Regions from separate parts of the Streptomyces sp. NPDC093586 genome, predicted to be linked through region 2. Evidence: predicted binding sites of a transcription regulator. Region 2 holds the regulator's gene; each other region holds the start of a gene.
The links. The regulator HrcA, encoded in region 2, represses chaperone genes, less so after heat shock. The targets are predictions, from matches to a motif close to TTNGCACTCNGNNNNNCNGAGTGCNAA.
Positions count from the first base shown of each region.

Region 1: the regulator HrcA is predicted to act here: its motif matches at 2,670-2,696, upstream of groL (chaperonin GroEL).
Region 3: the regulator HrcA is predicted to act here: its motif matches at 3,351-3,377, upstream of groES (co-chaperone GroES).

Region 1 is NZ_JBIWJA010000010.1:197,405-204,347, reverse strand. It holds gene ACIRFH_RS14100 (NADH:flavin oxidoreductase) at 1-673, opposite strand, end outside; gene groL (chaperonin GroEL) at 920-2,542, opposite strand; gene ACIRFH_RS14090 (cold-shock protein) at 2,869-3,072, opposite strand; gene ACIRFH_RS14085 (MoaD/ThiS family protein) at 3,513-3,788, opposite strand; gene thrC (threonine synthase) at 3,785-5,089, opposite strand; SAM riboswitch class I at 5,108-5,263, opposite strand; gene ACIRFH_RS14075 (glucosyl-3-phosphoglycerate synthase) at 5,403-6,371, shown strand; gene ACIRFH_RS14070 (hypothetical protein) at 6,455-6,943, opposite strand, start outside.
Region 2 is NZ_JBIWJA010000001.1:55,258-62,200, forward strand. It holds gene ACIRFH_RS00275 (S41 family peptidase) at 1-172, opposite strand, end outside; gene ACIRFH_RS00280 (hypothetical protein) at 260-802, opposite strand; gene ACIRFH_RS00285 (VOC family protein) at 891-1,283, opposite strand; gene ACIRFH_RS00290 (16S rRNA (uracil(1498)-N(3))-methyltransferase) at 1,352-2,101, opposite strand; gene ACIRFH_RS00295 (nitronate monooxygenase) at 2,098-3,228, opposite strand; gene dnaJ (molecular chaperone DnaJ) at 3,339-4,475, opposite strand; gene hrcA (heat-inducible transcriptional repressor HrcA) at 4,476-5,492, opposite strand; gene ACIRFH_RS00310 (MBL fold metallo-hydrolase) at 5,655-6,380, shown strand; gene ACIRFH_RS00315 (DUF3097 domain-containing protein) at 6,415-6,943, shown strand, end outside.
Region 3 is NZ_JBIWJA010000002.1:131,903-138,845, reverse strand. It holds gene ACIRFH_RS02770 (LacI family DNA-binding transcriptional regulator) at 1-60, shown strand, start outside; gene ACIRFH_RS02765 (methyltransferase domain-containing protein) at 252-1,430, opposite strand; gene ACIRFH_RS02760 (polysaccharide deacetylase family protein) at 1,521-2,471, shown strand; gene ACIRFH_RS02755 (polysaccharide deacetylase family protein) at 2,468-3,163, shown strand; gene groES (co-chaperone GroES) at 3,524-3,832, shown strand; gene groL (chaperonin GroEL) at 3,979-5,604, shown strand; gene ACIRFH_RS02740 (hypothetical protein) at 5,958-6,215, shown strand; partial or broken gene ACIRFH_RS02735 (FAD-dependent monooxygenase) at 6,274-6,507, opposite strand; gene ACIRFH_RS02730 (hypothetical protein) at 6,652-6,943, shown strand, end outside.

The DNA.
Region 1 (6,943 bases), on a different contig from region 2:
AGACCCTCTCCCGTACGGCGGTCACGATCTCCGCGGCGAACCGGGTGCGGGCCACGGGGTCGCCGCCGTAGGCGTCGGTGCGGCGGTTGGTGCCGGCCCACAGGAACTGGTCGACGAGGTAGCCGTGGGCGCCGTGGATCTCCACGCCGTCGAAACCGATGCGCTCGGCGGCGGCAGCGGCCTCGGCGAAGGCGCCGATGACGTCGTCCAGGTCGCGCTGCGTCATCGCCTTGCCGGTGGCCTCGTCCTCGCCGATGCGCAGACCGGAGGGGCCGATGGCGGGGGCGTCGGGGAAGGGGGGCTCGCCCTGCCTGCGCACCGTGCCGATGTGCCACAGCTGCGGCACGACGGTGCCGCCCGCCGCGTGCACGGCGTCGGCCACCTTCGCCCAGCCGGCCAGCTGCTCCTCCCCGTGGAAGCGCGGCACGCGGTCGCTCTGCCCGGCGGAGTCGTGGCCGACGTACGTCCCCTCGGTGACGATCAGGCCGACACCGGCGGCGGCACGTCGCGCGTAGTACGCGACCACGTCGTCGCCGGGGACGCCGCCCGGGGAGAACATGCGGGTCATCGGCGCCATCGCGATGCGGTTCGGCACGGTCAGGCCGTTGATGACGGCGGGGCGGGCGAGGATCCGCGCGGCGCGCGAGGCGGCTTCGGAGGCGGTGACGGTCATGGGGGGGCTCCTCGGGAGGTACCGGTCAGTATGTGCACACGCATGCGTGCCTGCCCCGTGCAACCGGCCCGCCGGCCACCACCATTCCGGCCGCACGCCATCCGTGACCCGGCTCATACGGTCCGGCACCCCCGCGCCCCGCGCCCCCGCGGGCCTCGAACGCGCCCGAGGGCGGCACCCCCGGCCTGTGGCCAGGAGTGCCGCCCTCGGTACGTGAAGGACGGTCGATCAACCGGAACCGGTCGATCAGAAGTCCATGTCACCGCCCGGCATGCCGCCCGGAGCGGCCGCGGCGGCCTTCTCCGGCTTGTCGGCGATGACGGCCTCGGTGGTGAGGAACAGCGCGGCGATGGAGGCGGCGTTCTGCAGCGCGGAACGGGTCACCTTCGCCGGGTCGATGATGCCCTCGGCGATCATGTCGACGTACTCGCCGGTCGCGGCGTTCAGGCCGTGGCCGACCTGGAGGTTGCGGACCTTCTCCACGACGACGCCGCCCTCGAGACCACCGTTGACGGCGATCTGCTTCAGCGGGGCCTCCAGGGCGAGCTTCACGGCGTTGGCGCCGGTCGCCTCGTCACCCTCGAGCTCCAGCTTCTCGAAGACCTGGGAGGCCTGCAGCAGGGCCACGCCACCACCGGCGACGATGCCCTCCTCGACGGCCGCCTTCGCGTTGCGGACGGCGTCCTCGATGCGGTGCTTGCGCTCCTTGAGCTCGACCTCGGTGGCGGCACCGGCCTTGATGACGGCCACGCCGCCGGCCAGCTTCGCCAGACGCTCCTGGAGCTTCTCGCGGTCGTAGTCCGAGTCGCTGTTCTCGATCTCGGCGCGGATCTGGTTGACCCGGCCCTGGACCTGCTCGGCGGAGCCGGCGCCGTCCACGATCGTGGTCTCGTCCTTGGTGATGACGACCTTGCGCGCCTTGCCCAGGAGGTCGAGCGTGGCGTTCTCCAGCTTGAGGCCGACCTCCTCGGAGATGACCTCGCCGCCCGTGAGGATGGCGATGTCGCCGAGCATGGCCTTGCGGCGGTCGCCGAAGCCCGGGGCCTTGACGGCGACGGACTTGAAGGTGCCGCGGATCTTGTTGACGACCAGGGTCGACAGGGCCTCGCCCTCGACGTCCTCGGCGATGATCAGCAGCGGCTTGCCCGACTGCATGACCTTCTCCAGGAGCGGGAGCAGGTCCTTGACGTTGGAGATCTTGGAGTTCGCGATCAGGATGTACGGGTCGTCGAGGACGGCCTCCATACGCTCCATGTCGGTGGCGAAGTACGCCGAGATGTAGCCCTTGTCGAAGCGCATACCCTCGGTGAGCTCCAGCTCCAGACCGAAGGTCTGGGACTCCTCGACGGTGATGACGCCTTCCTTGCCGACCTTGTCCATGGCCTCGGCGATGAGCTCGCCGATCTGGGTGTCGGCGGCGGAGATGGAGGCCGTGGAGGCGATCTGCTCCTTGGTCTCGACGTCCTTGGCCTGCTCGAGCAGGGCGGCGGAGACGGCCTCGACGGCCTTCTCGATACCGCGCTTCAGGGCCATCGGGTTGGCACCGGCGGCCACGTTGCGCAGACCCTCGCGCACCAGGGCCTGGGCGAGGACGGTCGCGGTGGTCGTACCGTCACCGGCGACGTCGTCCGTCTTCTTGGCGACTTCCTTGACCAGCTCGGCGCCGATCTTCTCGTACGGGTCCTCGAGCTCGATCTCCTTGGCGATGGAGACACCGTCGTTGGTGATCGTGGGCGCGCCCCACTTCTTCTCGAGGACGACGTTGCGGCCCTTGGGGCCGAGCGTCACCTTGACGGCGTCCGCGAGCTGGTTCATGCCGCGCTCGAGGCCGCGCCGCGCCTCCTCGTCGAACGCGATGATCTTGGCCATGTGAAGTGGTCCCTCCAGGACTGGGGGTGATTCCTTCGGACCGCGCCCGCGCCCGCGACGGACGGCTCGCCGGCCTCGTGGGTTCCTTTCCCACCCGGCCCGCGGGCCTCACCGACCCGGTCCTTCGTTGTCACTCTCACCATCAGAGTGCTAACGCCAATGATTAGCACTCGGCACCATCGAGTGCAAGCGCCCGTCGGGGATCGAGCGGGTGCTCAGCCCCCGGCGAACACCGGCGGGCGCCCGGATCCGGGCAGGCCGAAGGGCCCGCACCCCAGGGGTGCGGGCCCTTCGGAGAAGACCGTCGGCCAGCGTGGCCGCACGTCTCAGGCGCTGAGGCGGACCATGTCGGCCTGCGGGCCCTTCTGACCCTGCGAGATCTCGAACTCGACCCGCTGGCCTTCTTCGAGGGTGCGGTAGCCGTCCATCTGAATCGCGCTGTAGTGGACGAAAACATCCGCACCACCGTCGACCGCGATGAAGCCGTACCCCTTCTCCGCGTTGAACCACTTGACGGTGCCCTGAGCCATGCCTAACTCCCCTATTACTGGCCCTTGCACAGACCCGCACTTCGCGGATCCGGGTCAGACCTCGCCCCCCGATGGGTGGGGGCGTGCGCCGGAACGCGTCGACCGCGGCTGAATGTATCTGCACAACTGCCGTCTGCAACAGGTCAATCGGACGAGAAATCCGGACGCAGCCGGTCCGGAATATGGCGAGAATTCACCTGATTCCGGGTCAAGTCGGGCTGCACAAAGTGAACAAAAGCCGCGAAATGTGCCCACACTTTGGCTACATCTTGTCGGGCCTGCGGCAGGAATTCCGGGCGCCGGCCGGGGAGGCCGGGAGCGCGTTCCCCAACTCTACCGCGCTCAACCACATGGAATTACCCCCTCCACATCTCTCGCGGAGGGGGCAATTCCAGGAACTCTGCGTGTCACCGATCGCCGAAGGCGATCGAAGCGGCGGGTCAGCCGCCGGCGACCGCCGGGATGATGGACACGCCGGCGCCGTCCGGCGTCGCCGTCTGCAGGCCCTGCTCGAAGCGGACGTCGTCGTCGTTGACGTAGACGTTGACGAAGCGGCGCAGCTTGCCCTGGTCGTCCAGGACGCGGGCGGCGATGCCGGTGTGGTTCTTCTCCAGGTCGGAGATGACCTCGGCGAGGGTGGCGCCCTCGGCGGCGACCTCGGCCTTCCCGCCGGTGTAGGTGCGCAGGATGGTGGGGATGCGAACGGTCACGCTCATGATGCGAGGCCAGCCTCTCGGAAGGAGTCCAGGGTGGGGCGGATCGTCGCGGTCAGGCCGGTGCCGGCCACCGCGTCGAGGGTCTTGAGGCCGTCACCGGTGTTGAGGACGACCGTGGTGAGCGTCGGGTCCAGGACGCCGTTCTCGATCAGCTTCCTGGTGACGCCGACCGTCACACCGCCGGCGGTCTCCGCGAAGATGCCCTCCGTGCGGGCGAGCAGCTTGATCGCGTCGACGACCTGCTCGTCGGTCACGTCCTCCACCGCGCCGCCGGTGCGGCGGGCGATGTCCAGGACGTAGGGACCGTCGGCCGGGTTGCCGATCGCCAGGGACTTGGCGATGGTGTTCGGCTTCTGGGGGCGCACGACGTCGTGCCCCGCCTTGTAGGCGGTGGACACCGGCGAGCAGCCCTCGGCCTGCGCGCCGAAGATCTTGTACGGCCTGTCCTCGACCAGACCGAGCTCGATCAGCTCCCGCAGGCCCTTGTCGATCTTCGTGAGCTGGGAGCCGGACGCGATCGGGACGACGATCTGGTCGGGCAGCCGCCAGCCGAGCTGCTCGCAGATCTCGTACGCGAGGGTCTTGGAACCCTCGGCGTAGTACGGCCGCAGGTTGACGTTGACGAAGCCCCAGCCCTCGCCGGCCGGGTCGCCGATCAGCTCGGAGCAGAAGCGGTTCACGTCGTCGTAGTTGCCCTCGATGCCGACGAGTTCACCGCCGTAGACGGCGGCCATGACGACCTTGCCCTGCTCCAGGTCGTGCGGGATGAACACGCAGGAGCGGAAGCCGGCCCGGGCGGCGGCGGCGCCGACGGCCCCGGCGAGGTTGCCGGTGGAGGAGCAGGACAGGGTGGTGAAGCCGAAGGCGCGGGCGGCCTCCAGGGCCTGGGCGACGACGCGGTCCTTGAAGGAGTGCGTCGGGTTGCCGGAGTCGTCCTTGACGTACAGGCCGCCGGTGACGCCGAGTTCGCGGGCGAGGTTGTCGGCCTTGACGAGCTTGGTCCAGCCGGGGTTGATGTTCGGCTTGGTCGCCACGTCCGCGGGGACGGGCAGCAGGGGGGCGTAACGCCAGATGTTCGCGGGGCCCGCTTCGATCCGCTTCCGCAGTTCCTCGGCGTCGTGGCCCGAGAAGTCGTAGGCGATCTCCAGCGGGCCGAAACACTCCTCGCAGGCGAAGACCGGGCCGAGGGGCACGCGGTGGCCGCATTCGCGGCAGGAGAGCGCCGCGGCGGGGCCCAGGTCCACGGGGGAGGCGGGGGAAGCGGTGGTGTCGGTGCTGCTTGCGACAGTCTGCACAGCCATGTGAGGCGAGGCCCTTTCTCCTCATCTTCCTCACGACGCATCTCGCCGTGAGACGGATTTGGCACCTTCCCTAGCCGGGAGCCTCGCGCCGCGATCGACGGCGATCCGCGAGAACCGACTGGAGGGTTGCCGGGGCTTCATCGGGCCGTGTCCCTCTGCCCCTCTGGATGAGCGGTATGTGGTTGTTTTTCGCGTCACGCGGCGACCCCGGCATGCACCGGCCGGCCGCGTTGTTCAAGACTGTAACCGAAGGCCACGACAGTTGAGACAGTCGTCCGAACCGCGAGATGGATCACGAAGGAGCCCACCGACCGTGCTGGAAGAAGTCGAGCGCTGGCTTGGCACACGCTCCTGGTCCGTGGCAGACCGCACGCTTTCCCAGATCATGGCCGCCAAGCGCGCCACGGGCCAGTCGGTCAGCGTGGTGCTGCCCGCGCTCGACGAGGAGGCGACCGTCGGCGACATCGTCGCGGTGATCCGCCGCGAGCTGATGCACCGGGTCCCGCTCGTCGACGAACTCGTGGTCGTGGACTCCGGGTCGGCCGACCGCACGTCGGCGGTGGCCGCGGCGGCGGGGGCGCGCGTCGTGCACCGCGACGAGATACTCCCGCGCATCCCGGCCGTGCCCGGCAAGGGCGAGGTGCTGTGGCGCTCGCTGCTGGTCACCGGCGGGGACATCGTCTGCTTCGTCGACGCCGATCTGCGCGAGTTCTCCGCCGACTTCGTCTCCGGCATCGTGGGCCCGCTGCTCACGGACCCGGAGGTCCACCTCGTCAAGGCGATGTACGACCGCCCGCTCGCGCAGCCCGACGGACACACCACCGAAGCGGCGGCCGGCCAGGGCGGGCGGGTCACGGAACTCATGGCCCGGCCGCTGCTCAACATGCACTGGCCGCTGCTGGCCGGCTTCGTCCAGCCGCTCGGCGGCGAGTACGCGGCCCGCCGCTCGCTCCTCGAACAGCTCCCCTTCCCCGTCGGCTACGGGGTGGAGCTGGGCATGCTGGTCGACGCCCTGCACCTGGTGGGCCTGGACGCCCTCGCGCAGGTCGACGTCGGCGTCCGCAGGCACCGGCACCAGGACGGGCAGGCCCTGGGCCGCATGTCCGCCGCGATCTACCGCACCGCCCAGCTCCGGCTGGCCCGCGGCCATCTGGTCCGGCCGTCCCTGACCCAGTTCGAGCGGGGCAGGGACGGTTTCGAGCCGCGCACCTACCCGGTGGACACCGAGGAGCGGCCGCCGATGGCGCAGATCGCGGAGTACGCGGCCCGGAGGGTGGCGTGAGCCCTCCGGGGCCGCTCCGGAACCGCTCCGGAACCGCTCCGGAACCGCTCCGGAACCGCTCCGGGGGGCCGGGTCCGCCCGCGTCAGCCGGTGACGCCGTCCGACCAGCGCCAGCGGCCGGCGGAGTCCTCCTCGCAGGTCAGGTACTCGCCGCCGCGGCCGTGGGTGCTCAGTCCGCGGTGCTTCTCGGCGCAGAACTGGCCGTCGGCGTAGCAGTTGCCCGCCGGGCTGGTGAGCTCGCAGGCGCCGGTGCCCGTGCCGCCGCCTCCGCCGGAACCGCCCGTGTCCCGGGTCTTCCCCGGTTCGGGGGTCGGGGTGGGCTCCGGGGTGTGCAGCAGGCGTCCGGCGCAGTCGCGGCCGTCGCGGGCGACGGTGAACGTCACGGTGCCCGTCCCGCCGCTCTGCTCGCAGACCTTCTCGCCCGTGCCCCAGGAGGAAGCGGTCCGTCCGGTGCCCTGGAGCCGGACGGCGTGGTCGAGGCCGGCCTCCTTCGCCGCGAGGACGGCCGCCCCGACGCCGCGGCCGGTGAAGTCCGGCAGCGTGGCGGTGGTCGGGGTGGGGGTGGGCGTGGG
Region 2 (6,943 bases):
CGGGCGAGATGCGCGGGTGGTTCACCGGTACGTTGTCGGCGCTGACCCGCCAGGCCCGGCCGCCGTCGAGCGGGGCGAGCCACACATCGTCCTCGGCGGTGAAGGCGACCAACTCGCCGTGCGGGTGCGGAAAGCGGAGGTAGGCATGCGCTGCGGGCTGAGTCACCCCCACAGCCTATGCAGGGGCGAGGGCCGATCGACAGGGGGCGGGATCACTTCCCGCCCGGCGTCCGGGAGCGCAAGGACCGCGCCGGGCGGGCTACTTGCCCTCCACGGGCCGGCAGTGCGGATCGTCCGGGCACCAGATGGTCCGGGTGACGGTGACCGTGGGTCCCGGCCCGTCCTGGCCCGGCCGGTCCGCGGGCGGGGAGGCCCCGGCGGCGCAGTCGCCCAGTCCCTTGACGTGGAACCACTCCTTGCCGCCCACCTCGGCTCTCAGGTCGCCGCGCACGCAGGCGCCGTCGACGACGCGGGTGATCCTGCCGTCGACGGTGATGTCCTTGCCGTCGTCCGTCTTTCCCTCGCAGTGGACGGAGGCGACGGTGTTCCCGCTCGCCGAGGCGGTGGCGCCGTCGCCCTCGAAGGAGGCGGTGCACGTGAGCCACCGCACCTCGGCGTCGCGCCGGACGAGTTCACGGGTCACGGTCCGGTCGGTCGTGTACGCCACCGCAGCCGTGCTGAGCCCGCCCGGGTCGCAGGCGACGAGTCCGCCCACGACGACGACCGCGCCGACGGCCACCGGCACGGCGCGGCGGCCGCGCGGCAGGGCCGGGATGCGTCGAATGCGCCTCAATGCCCCCATGGAGGGCAGCCTGCCACCGGACCGGCGGGCGCGGTAGAGCGCATACGGCCATGCGCGCGCCGCGCGTGAGCGGGTACGCCCGCGGTGCTCACGGGCGCGGCGACAGCCACTCCTGGAGTTCCACCAGGTTGCCCTCGGGGTCCTTCAGGTGGGCGACGCGCATACGGTCGGTCATGGGGGCCGGTCCGTGCAGCAGGACGGCTCCGCGGGCGACGATCTCCTCGCAGCAGGCGCCGAGGTCGTCCACGCGCAGTACCACCAGGGAGCGGTGGCCGGTGGCCTCCTCGGCCAGGTCGCCCAGTATCCGGGCCATCATCGTCCGGTCCTGCAGGGCGATGCCCGCGGAGCCCGAGGCGGGGCTGAACTTCTCGTACGGCCCGTGCTCCGCGCCCGACTGCGGCTTGAGCCCCAGGACGTCGGCGTAGAAGCGGTAGCAGGCGGCGAAGTCGGTGACGAACAGCCGGACTTGGGTGAGTTCCACGATGCCCCCCACGGGTTCGCGACCGGCGGGCCGGACGGCGGTTCACGCGGTGCGCCGGCGGCGGCCGGTCAGGACCAGCGGCCGGTGCGGCCCAGCAGCAGGGCCGCCGCCGCGGTCCCGGCGGTCGATGTACGCAGTACCGTACGCCCGAGGACGCACACCCGCGCGCCCGCCTCCCGGAAGAGCGCCAACTCCTCCGGGGAGACGCCCCCTTCGGGCCCGACGACCAGCACGATGTCACCAGTGGTGGGGAGTTCGGCGGCGGCCAGCGGTTCCTCGCCGCTCTCGTGGAGTACGGCGGCGAAGGCCGCGTCGGCCAGAAGTGAGGCGACCCGCTTGCTGCTCGCCGCGTCCGCGACGTCGGGGAAGCGGACCCGGCGGGACTGCTTGCCGGCCTCCCGCGCCGTCGCCCGCCACTTGCCGAGCGCCTTCAGGCCGCGGTCGCCCTTCCACTGCGTGATGCAGCGCGACGCCGCCCACGGCACGATCGCGTCGACACCGACCTCGGTCATCGTCTCGACGGCCAGCTCTCCCCGGTCCCCCTTGGGCAGCGCCTGGACGACGGTGATGCGGGGCTGCTCCGACGGCTCCTCGTGGACGCTGTCCAGGCCGGTCACGACCAGCCGGTCCTTGCCCTCGGCGGCCTTCACCACGCCCTCGGCCCACCGACCGCGCCCGTCGGTGAGGACGACGTCCTCACCGGGCCGCAGCCGCTTCACGGAGACGGCGTGCCGTCCCTCGGGGCCGTCGAGGACGTACTCCCCGCCCGGCAGGTCCCCGGGCAGCAGCGAGTCGACCACGAACACCGGAGCCGTCATCGGTCCGTACCTCCGCTCACGTACCGCGTCAACGCCGTCCCCGCGGACGCGAGTTCGGCCATCAGGACCTCCACCAGCTCACCGGCGGGCAGTTCGCGGGCCATCCGGTGGCCCTGTCCCGCCCACAGCGCCATGCCCTGCGCGTCGCCCGCCTTCGCCGCGGCCTTGCGCAGCGGCGCGGTGAGGTGGTGCACCTCCGGGTAGGCGGCGGGGGCGTAGGGGCCGTGCTCGCGCAGGAAGCGGTTGACCAGGCCGCGGGCGGGGCGGCCGGAGAAGGCGCGGGTCAGTTCGGTGCGGACGAACAGCGGATTGGTCAGCGCGTCCTTGTGCAGGGCGTGCGCGCCGGACTCGGGGGTGGCGAGGAAGGCGGTGCCGAGCTGGGCCGCGCTCGCGCCGGCCGCGAGCACCGCGGCGATCTGGGCGCCGCGCATGATGCCGCCGGCGGCGACGACGGGCAGGCTCACCGCCTCCCGGACCTGGGCGACCAGCGACAGCAGCCCGATCCCGGCGCCGCCGGTCTCCGGGTGGTCGCGGTGGGTGCCCTGGTGTCCGCCGGCCTCGACGCCCTGTGCGATCACCGCGTCGGCGCCGGCCCGCTCGACGGCCCGGGCCTCGTCGGCGGTGGTCGCCGTGACCAGGGTGAACGTGCCGACGCGGTGGAGCGAGTCGACGACCTCGCGGCTCGGCACGCCGAAGTGGAACGACACCACGGGCACGGGGTTGTCCAACAGCACCGCGAGCTTGGTGTCGTAGCCGTCGTCCCGGCCGCAGCCGGGATCGCCCAGCTCGGTCTCGTACCAGGCGGCCTCACCGGCCAGCTGGTGGGCGTAGACGCCGACGGCCGAGGCGTTGAAGGGCGCGGCGTCAGCCGCTCCGGTGGAGCCGGTGCCCGCACCGGGCGTCTCCGGCTGCGGCATGAAGAGGTTGACGCCGAACGGGCGGCCCGTCAGTCCCCGCAGCTGCTTGATCTCCTGGTACATCCCGTCCGCGGTCTTGTACCCGGCGGCCAGGAACCCCAGCCCTCCCGCCTCGCAGACCGCGGCGGCCAACCGCGGCACGGAGACGCCGCCCGCCATGGGCGCCTGCACGATCGGGTGGGGGAAAAGATCGGTCAGTGCGGAGGACATGAGCGCATGGTGTCACGTCCTCCGCACAAGTCCGAATCCGGGCTTCCACCTGCGTACGCCGGGGGCATCCGCACCGCGGAGCCCCCGCCGACGCCCGCCGAACGGGTCGGTCAGCGCCCGTTGAACGCGTCCTTCAGCCGCGAGAACAGCCCCTGCTGACCCGGCTGGAACTGGCCCTGGGGCCGTTCCTCGCCGCGCAGCTTGGCCAGCTCGCGCAGGAGGCGTTCCTGCTCGGGGTCGAGCTTGGTCGGGGTCGTGACCTCGACGTGGACGATGAGGTCGCCCCGGCCGCCGCCGCGCAGATGGGTGACGCCGCGCCCGTGCAGCGGGATCGACTGGCCGGACTGGGTGCCCGGCCGGATGTCGACCTCCTCCAGGCCGTCCAGCGTCTCCAGCGGCACCTTGGTGCCGAGGGCCGCCGCCGTCATCGGGAGGGTGACCGTGCAGTGCAGGTCGTCACCGCGGCGCTGGAACTGGGCGTGCGGCAGCTCGTGGATCTCGACGTACAGGTCGCCGGCGGGGCCGCCGCCGGGGCCGACCTCGCCCTCGCCCGCGAGCTGGATCCGCGTGCCGTTGTCGACACCGGCCGGGATCTTCACCGTCAGGGTGCGCCGGGAGCGGACCCGGCCGTCGCCCGCGCACTCGGGGCACGGGGTCGGGACGACGGTGCCGAAGCCCTGGCACTGGGGGCAGGGCCGGGAGGTCATGACCTGGCCCAGGAAGGACCGGGTGACCTGCGACACCTCACCGCGGCCGCGGCACATGTCACACGTCTGGGCACTGGTGCCCGGGGCCGCGCCCTCGCCGTTGCAGGTGTTGCAGACGACGGCCGTGTCGACCTGGATGTCCTTGGTCGTGCCGAACGCGGCCTCGTCCAGCTCGACCTCGATGCGGATCATCGCGTCCTGGCCCCGGCGGGTGCGCGAGCGCGGACCGCGCTGCGACGCCGTGCCGAAGAACGCGTCCATGATGTCCGAGAAGTTCCCGAAGCCACCGGCGCCGAAGCCGCCGGCACCGCCGCCGCCCGACTGGGACAGCGGGTCGCCGCCGAGGTCGTAGACCTGCTTCTTCTGCGGGTCCGACAGCACCTCGTAGGCGGCGTTGATCTCCTTGAACCGCTCCTGGGTCTTCGGATCGGGATTGACGTCCGGGTGCAGCTCGCGGGCGAGCCTCCGGAACGCCTTCTTGATCTCGTCCTGGGACGCGTCGCGGCGTACGCCGAGTACGGCGTAGTAGTCCGTGGCCACCTACGACTCCGCCAGGATCTGTCCGACGTACCGTGCCACTGCGCGTACCGCTCCCATCGTTCCCGGGTAGTCCATGCGGGTCGGTCCGACCACGCCGAGCTTGGCAACCGCCTCGCCGCCCGAACCGTAGCCCACCGACACGACGGACGTGGAGTTGAGTCCTTCGTGGGCGTTCTCATGACCGATACGGACGGTCACGCCCGGATCCTTCGCCTCGCCGAGCAGCTTGAGGAGCACCACCTGCTCCTCCAGCGCCTCCAGCACCGGCCGGATCGTGAGGGGGAAGTCGTGCCCGAAGCGGGTGAGATTGGCGGTGCCGCCGATCATCAGCCGCTCCTCGTTCTCCTCGACCAGCGTCTCCAGCAGCGTGGAGAGCACGGTGGAGACCGTACCGCGGTCCTCGGCCTCGAAGGCCTCCGGCAGATCCTCGACCAGGCCCGGGACGTCCGAGAACCGGCGGCCCGCGACCCGGCTGTTGAGCCGCGCGCGCAGGTCCGCGAGAGACGCCTCCCCGAACGGCGCCGGACAGTCGACCATGCGCTGCTCGACCCGCCCGGTGTCCGTGATCAGCACGAGCATCAGGCGCGCGGGCGCCAGGGAGAGCAACTCCACGTGCCGCACGGTCGAGCGGGTCAGCGACGGGTACTGCACGACGGCGACCTGCCGGGTCAGCTGCGCGAGCAGCCGCACCGTGCGGGCCACCACGTCGTCGAGGTCGACGGCGCCCTCCAGGAAGTTCTGGATGGCACGCCGCTCGGGCGCGGTCATCGGCTTGACGCCGGCCAGCTTGTCGACGAAGAGCCGGTAGCCCTTGTCGGTCGGGATCCGCCCGGCGCTGGTGTGCGGCTGGGCGATGAACCCCTCGTCCTCCAGGGCCGCCATGTCGTTGCGCACGGTGGCCGGGGAGACGCCGAGGTTGTGCCGCTCGGTGAGGGCCTTGGAGCCGACGGGCTCCTCGGTGCCGACGTAGTCCTGGACGATCGCGCGCAGCACCTTCAGCCTGCGTTCACTGAGCATCGCGCACACCTCCAGAAACCGTCCGCCCGGTGTTCTCCCTGGCACTCTCCGTGTTCGAGTGCCAGACTTCCCCGGCCCAGTGTACGGCCGCGGGGTACACCCCCGGCAAGGCCGGGGCGCCGCCGTCGTGCCCGGGGCGTCCGCGGCGCTAGCGTCGCCGTCGTGACGGTGACTTGGGAGGACCTGGGATGGGAGCGACTGGCGGCCGGGGTGGGCCGGTGCCGCCTGCCGGTGTGGGACTGCACGGCGGGGCTGGTCGTCGGCGCGGACGCGGCGCTGTCGGTCGACGCCGGGTCGGGCCTCGGCGAAGGCGCCCGGTTGCGTGTGGCGGCGCAGGAGCTCGCCGGCCGCCGTGTGACGCATCTCGCGCTGACCCACCCCCACTTCGACCACGTCCTCGGCGCCGCCGCGTTCGCGGGCGCGGAGGTCTTCGGGGCGGTGGGCGCGGGCGCGGTCCTGGCGGGGGGCCGGGAGGCGCTGCGGGCGGACGCGGTGGCCGAGGGCCTGGACGCCCGGCTCGCGGAGGAGGCCGTGGACGCCCTCGTCGCGGTGCGCCACGAGGTGTGCGGCGAGTGGACACTCGACCTGGGCGGCGGCCGGCAGGTGCTGCTGGCGAACGTGGGCCCCGGCCACACCGGTCACGACCTCGCGGTGCTGGTGCCGGGCGAGGTGGAGGTCGTCTTCTGCGGGGACCTGGTCGAGGAGTCCGGCGAACCGCAGGCGGGCCCCGACGCCGTACCGTCCCACTGGCCCGCCGCCCTCGACCGGCTGCTCGACCTGGGCGGCGAGGACGCGCTGTACGTCCCCGGCCACGGCGCGGTGGTGGACGCGGCGTTCGTCCGGGCCCAACGGGACACGCTGGCCGCCCGCTTCGGCGTGTCGCGTTGATCACGGCGCGGGCGTTCCTCGTATCGTCGGGAGAATGCGCCAGTACTCCGCCGACCTGACCCCTCCGTGGAAGAAACCGCAGCCGGTGCCCGAGGTCCCGGCCGACCCCGGTCTGGTGGTCGAGGAGCCCGTCACCGGCTTCTGCGGCGCGGTGATCGGCTGCGAGGCGGGCACGGTGACGCTGGAGGACCGCTTCGGCAAGCACCGGGTGTTCCCGCTGGAGCCGCGCGGTTTCCTGCTGGAGGGCCGCGTGGTGACCCTGGTCCGGCCGGCCTCGGGCCCGGTGCGGCCCACCCGTACGGCATCGGGGTCGGTGGCCGTCCCCGGCGCACGCGCGCGCGTGGCCCGCGCCGGGCGCATCTACGTCGAGGGGCGGCACGACGCCGAGCTGGTCGAGAAGGTGTGGGGCGACGACCTGCGGATCGAGGGCGTGGTCGTGGAGTACCTGGAGGGCGTGGACGACCTGCCGTCGATCGTCGCCGACTTCGCGCCGGGCCCGGACGCGCGGCTGGGGGTCCTCGTGGACCACCTGGTGCCGGGATCGAAGGAGTGGCGGATCGCGG
Region 3 (6,943 bases), on a different contig from region 2:
GTGGAGCTGGCCACCAGCCTGGAGGTGCGCAGCAGCACGGCACCGCCGCAGGCCGCCTGAGGGAGCGGATCGGCCGCCGTTTCGAAACTTTCGGTGCGTGCGGCCCGTCACCGTCGCCCCCGCCGGTCTCTGTCCGTCGCCCGCGTCCAGGTGCCGCCGGGACGGATCTCCGGCGCCGGCCCGGACGCGCGGGCGTGCCGACCCGCCCCACGCGGACGGACGCGGCCTCCCGTACGCCGCGCCCGCGCCGGTCAGGCGGCTGCCGGGCGCCCGATCAGCATCGTCGGCGCCCCCGCGACCCGGGTCAGGAACACCGTGGCCGCGTTCGGCCCCTGGGGTCTGACCTTGCGCCGCAGCTCCTCGGGCTCGACCGCCGAGCCGCGCTTCTTCACGGTCAGCGTGCCCACCCCCCGCTCCCGCAGCAGCGCCTTCAGCTTCTTGACGTTGAAGGGCATCCGGTCGGTGATCTCGTACGCCGTGGCGTACGGCGTCGGCACCAGCGCGTCGGCGGTGACGTAGGCGATGGTCGCGTCCAGCAGCCCGCCGCCGACCTGTGCGGCGACCTCGGCGACCAGGTGCGAGCGGACGACGGCGCCGTCGGGTTCGTACAGGTACCGGCCGGGCGTGCGGACCTCCGGGTCGGGCAGGCCCGTGCCGAGCAGGGTGCGCGGCCCCGGCAGCAGCGTCGCCCGGACCGGCCCCGGCGCGGTGCCGAACCACAGCACCGCCTCCTTCACGTCCCCGCCGTCCGAGATCCACTCGGCCCCGGCGTCCTCGGGCACCGCCTCGTGCGGGATGCCGGGCGCCACCTTCAGCGCGGCGGCGCGGGCCGCCGTACGGGCCGCCGCCACGGCCCAGGACAGCGGCGGCGAGTAGGCCTCCGGATCGAAGATCCGGCCCCGTCCGCCACGCCGCGCCGGGTCGACGAACACGGCGTCGTACCCGCTCGTGTCCACCTCCGTGACGTCCGCCTCGCGGACCTCGATGAGGTCGTCCAGTCCCAGTGCCCCGGCGTTGGCGCGGGCCGCCGCGGCCGTCGCCGGGTCGCGGTCGACGGCCAGGACCCGGATACCCGCACGGGCCAGCGCGATCGCGTCGCCGCCGATCCCGCAGCACAGGTCGGCGACGGAGGCGACCCCCAGCTCCTTGAAGCGACCCGCCCGGTACGCGGCCACGCTCGCCCGGGTCGACTGCTCCACCCCGTTCGGGGTGAAGAACATCCGTCCGGCGTCCTCGGCCCCGAACTTCGCCACCGCCCGCTGCCGCAGCCGCGCCTGACCGAGCGCCGCCGACACCAGGGCGGCCGGGTGCTCGCGGCGCAGCCGGGTGGCGACGGCCAGCTCCCGGGCGGGGTCGGTGTCGCGGACCTCGTCGAGCAGGGCGCGGCCTTCGGGGGTGAGCAGGGCGAGGAGGGCGTCGAGGTCGTTCACCGGCCCATTGTGGGCCAGTCGGTGGAAGGTGCGCCTCCGACGTGGTGTCGGGCACGGGCGGGGAGCCCGGGACTGCGAGGATCCGGCACCATGCGACTAGTACTACAAAATGACAAAAGCCGGGCATCCCGGACGGCCCGGGTCGCTTCCGGCATGTCGTCGAGGACCCGGGTGCTCGGAGGCCTCGCCGTGCTCCTCGTCGCCTCCCTCGCCTCCGGCTGCGCACAGGACACCTCCGAGGTGCGGGGCGCCTTTGGCCCGCAGCCCCTCCAGGCGCCCCCGGCCCGCGCGCTCGACACCTACGCGTCCAAGCTGCGCGCGGAGCGGGCCGCCCGGGTCGCCGCCGCCGAGCGCTGGAACCTGAGACAGGTCCCGCTGACGGCCCCGCCGCCTCCCGCGGAGAAGCCGGAGATCACGGCGCGCGCGGGCTTCGAGGTGGACGGACAGGAGGACCTCCCGCCGGTCTTCACCACCGTCCCGACCAAGGAGAGGGTCCTCTTCCTCACCATCGACGACGGCGCCGAGAAGGACCCGGCGTTCCTGCGCATGATGAGCGAGCTGAAGATCCCGTACACGGTCTTCCTCACCGACGACGAGATCAAGGACGACTACGGCTACTTCGAGGAGATGCAGGACCGCGGGGTCACCCTCAACAGCCACACCCTGAGCCACCCCTACCTCCCGGCGCTCTCCTACGAGCAGCAGAAGCACGAGATCTGCGGCATGCAGGAGGTGATCGAGGAGCGCTACGGCAAGCGCCCCGCCCTCTTCCGTCCGCCCTTCGGCAACTACAACCGGGACACCCTGCGCGCCGCCAAGTCCTGCGGCGTCGAGTACGCGCCGATCTGGAACGAGGAGGTCTACGTCGACCACTGGGAGTACCGCGAGTGGGACCAGGACCTCCACCCGGGTGACATCGTCCTCACCCACTTCCGGGGCCGCGACGACTGGGACGGCACGATGACGGACCTGGCCCGCCGCTTCCTGGACCGGGTGACCGCCGAGGGATACGCGGTGGCCCGGCTGGAGGACTACCTGTGAGGCGGGGGCGGTTCCGGCCGGCCGGGGCCGTCCTGGCCGCCCTGCTGCTCACCGGCTGCGCCCAGTTCGCCGGCCCCGCCGTCCCGCCCACGGCCGGGAAACCGGCCCGGGCGGGCGGGCAGGACCGCGCGGCACCGCCCGTCCTGGACCACGTCCGCACCACCGACCGGGTCGTCTTCCTCACCTACGACGACGGCGCCGACCGGGACCCCCGCCTCACCGCCCTGATCCGCGAACGCGGGCTCCCGGTCACCCTGTTCCTCACCGACACCGTGGCCGGACCGGCGTACGGCCACTTCGCCCGGCTGCGCTCGGTCGGCGCGAGCCTGCAGAACCACACCCTCGACCACCGCTCCCTGCGCGGCCTGCCCTACGCCGGGCAGCGCGCCGAGATCTGCGGCCAGCAGACCAAGCTCCACGCCCGCTTCGGCGTCCGCCCCCGCCTCTTCCGCCCGCCCTACGGCCGGTACGACCCGACGACCCTGCGCGCCGCCGCCGACTGCGGCATCACGGCCGTCGTCCTGTGGCGGGCCGAGCTGACCGCCGACGGCGCCCTGACCTACACCCGCGGCGCCCCCGGCCTGCGCCCCGGTGACATCGTCTCCGTCACCGCCCCGGCCCGCACGGAGGATCTCCTGCGGCGGATCGAGGAGCGGGGCCTGCGGGTGGGCCGTCTGGAGGACCACCTCTGACCTCCGTGGACGGGCCACTGCTTCACGGCCCGGGCCACGCGTCCAGCCCGTCCGGCGATCGAGGGCGAGGCCATCCAGGCCGAAGCGGGGGTCTGGGGGCGGCAGTCCCCAGCGGCGCCGGCACCCACGCCGGGTGCGCCACAGAACCGGCGTCCGCACGGGAAAGTCCGCCGACGCGCCGTCGGCATTGGCACTCCGCTTGACCGAGTGCTAATCGCGGTCATAGTCTCGGCTCTGGCACTCCCCCCTGGAGAGTGCCAACTACGCGACGGGCAGGTCCGGCACCCGCGACGACGGATCCACCTGGTCGCCACCTCAGACAGTTAACCCCGTGAGATCTCCGAAGGGGGAGGTCGGATCGTGACGACCACCAGCTCCAAGGTTGCCATCAAGCCGCTCGAGGACCGCATCGTGGTCCAGCCGCTCGACGCCGAGCAGACCACGGCTTCGGGCCTGGTCATTCCGGACACCGCCAAGGAGAAGCCCCAGGAGGGCGTCGTCCTGGCCGTGGGCCCGGGCCGCTTCGAGGACGGCAACCGTCTTCCGCTCGACGTCTCCGTCGGTGACGTCGTGCTCTACAGCAAGTACGGCGGCACCGAGGTGAAGTACAACGGCGAGGAGTACCTCGTCCTCTCGGCCCGCGACGTGCTCGCGATCATCGAGAAGTAAGACGTCGAGAAACAAGACGTAGGTCGACTCACCTCGACTCTGCTCGACAGCTGCGCCCCTGGCCCCCGCGACCGATAAGAAGCCGGGCGCGAGGGGCGCAGTCTGTTTTCCGTTAGATCAGCTTTCCGAGAGGGCTCACCGCTCCCATGGCGAAGATCCTGAAGTTCGACGAGGACGCCCGTCGCGCCCTCGAGCGCGGCGTCAACAAGCTTGCCGACACGGTCAAGGTGACGATCGGCCCCAAGGGCCGCAACGTCGTCATCGACAAGAAGTTCGGCGCCCCCACCATCACCAACGACGGTGTCACGATCGCCCGCGAGGTCGAGATCGAGGACCCGTACGAGAACCTCGGCGCCCAGCTGGTGAAGGAGGTGGCGACCAAGACCAACGACATCGCGGGTGACGGCACCACCACCGCCACCGTCCTGGCCCAGGCGCTGGTCCGCGAGGGCCTGAAGAACGTCGCCGCCGGCGCCTCCCCGGCGCTGCTGAAGAAGGGCATCGACGCGGCCGTCAAGGCCGTCTCCGAGGACCTCCTCGCGACCGCCCGCCCGATCGACGAGAAGTCCGACATCGCCGCCGTGGCCGCGCTGTCCGCCCAGGACCAGCAGGTCGGCGAGCTCATCGCCGAGGCCATGGACAAGGTCGGCAAGGACGGTGTCATCACCGTCGAGGAGTCCAACACCTTCGGCCTGGAGCTGGACTTCACCGAGGGCATGGCCTTCGACAAGGGCTACCTGTCGCCGTACTTCGTGACGGACCAGGAGCGCATGGAGGCCGTCCTCGAGGACCCGTACATCCTCATCAACCAGGGCAAGATCTCCTCCATCGCCGACCTGCTGCCGCTGCTGGAGAAGGTCATCCAGACCAACTCCTCCAAGCCGCTGCTGATCATCGCCGAGGACGTCGAGGGCGAGGCCCTGTCCACCCTCGTCGTGAACAAGATCCGCGGCACCTTCAACGCCGTCGCGGTGAAGGCCCCGGGCTTCGGCGACCGCCGCAAGGCGATGCTGCAGGACATGGCCGTCCTCACCGGCGCCACCGTCATCTCCGAGGAGGTCGGCCTCAAGCTCGACCAGGTCGGCCTGGACGTGCTCGGCTCCGCCCGCCGCGTCACCGTCACCAAGGACGACACCACGATCGTCGACGGTGCCGGCAACGCCGAGGACCTGCAGGGCCGCGTCGCCCAGATCAAGGCCGAGATCGAGAACACGGACTCCGACTGGGACCGCGAGAAGCTCCAGGAGCGCCTCGCGAAGCTGGCCGGCGGCGTGTGCGTGATCAAGGTCGGCGCCGCCACCGAGGTGGAGCTGAAGGAGCGCAAGCACCGTCTGGAGGACGCCATCTCCGCGACCCGCGCCGCGGTCGAGGAGGGCATCGTCTCCGGTGGTGGCTCCGCCCTGGTCCACGCCGTCAAGGTCCTCGAGGGCAACCTCGGCAAGACCGGCGACGAGGCCACCGGTGTGTCGGTCGTCCGCAAGGCCGCCGTCGAGCCGCTGCGCTGGATCGCCGAGAACGCGGGCCTCGAGGGCTACGTCATCGTCTCCAAGGTCGCGGAGCTCGACAAGGGCAACGGCTACAACGCCGCCACCGGCGAGTACGGCGACCTGGTCAAGGCCGGCGTCATCGACCCGGTCAAGGTCACCCGTTCCGCGCTGGAGAACGCCGCCTCCATCGCCTCCCTCCTCCTGACGACCGAGACCCTGGTCGTCGAGAAGAAGGAAGAGGAAGAGCCGGCCGCCGCGGGCCACGGCCACGGCCACGCCCACTGACGACGCGAGGCTGACAGCCACTGAGTGAGGGCCCGGCACTCCTTCGAGGAGTGCCGGGCCCTCCTCGTGCCGTCCGCTCCTTCCCCGGCTCACCCGCGCACCGGCACGGCGGGCACCACGGCCCACACGGTCTTCCCCGGGGCACCCGGCCGCTCGGCCACACCCCACGTCTCGGCCGGCTCCGCCACCAGGGCCGGCCCCGCCCGCCGTCCGCGAGCGCCGGCCGGTCCGGCGCGAGCACCGGCCACCGCTCCCCGCGCACGTCGCTCACCGCCACCAGGACACGCCCCTCGCCGTCGTACGCGAGCCGCAGCTCCGCGTCCCGCCCCGGCACCCGCCCGTGGGCGACGGCGTTGGCCGCCGGCTCGGCCACCACCAGCTCCACGACGTCGTGGCCCGGGGTGCCGTACGGCCGCCCCCAGCCGTCCAGCTGGTGCGAGGCCAGCCGCCGGGCCAGACGGGCGCCGAGCGGGGCGGCGCTGGAACGGAAGGCGAAGGAGGCGGCGGCCGTGAAGGCGGGGACGCCGGTGGAAGCGGTGGTCATGCCCCGAAGATCCCGCTTCGACGGCAGCCCCGACCAGGCGTTCCGTTCCTACGGCCGGTGTCTGTAGCGGTCGGTCCGCCGGTTGTTGGGGCAGTCGGACCACCGGCCGCCGCCGACCCCGGACCTGACGTCGTGTCGTACGAGAACCGCTCGGCCTGCCGGACGCGGCGCAGGCAGGTCGTGGAGCAGGCGTCGAGCAGCTCGCCGGAGCCGGTTCCGGTGCGGTGGGCCAGGGCGCGGGCGAAGGTGACCACGTCGCCGACGGTGTGCCGGTGGGCGGCGCGGTGTGCGCGGCGTCACCGGCGGGGAAGAGGCCGGCCGTGCCGCATGGGCTCGGGGATGTGGGAGCGGTGTCCCGTGCTCACGACAGGAGTGTCATGACACCGTAACCGCGCTTCCCCGGGGGCCGCCGCACCGGTCAGGATGGTGATCGACAAGGCAGAGGCCAGCCGGAATGACCAGCCCGGCCCGGCCGCATCACCATCAGCAGGGGGAGTCCCACCATGCTTCGCACCCGCCGCCGCAAGTCCGTCCTCGCCGCCGCGGCCCTGGTGGCCACGACGATGCTGCTGACCGCCTGTCAGGGAGAGGACACGGAGGACGGCGGCAAGCCGGCCGGGGCCACGGCCTCGGACTCGGCCGCCAAGGGCAAGTCCGGCGACGCCGGGAGTGGCACCGGCACCGGCAGCGAGTCCTCGTCGGGCGCGAAGGGCTCGAAGAGCGGCAAGGTGTCGGGCAAGTGGTCCGGCACGGTCTCCTACCTCGCCCCCGGCAAGTACACCGTCACGGACGCGA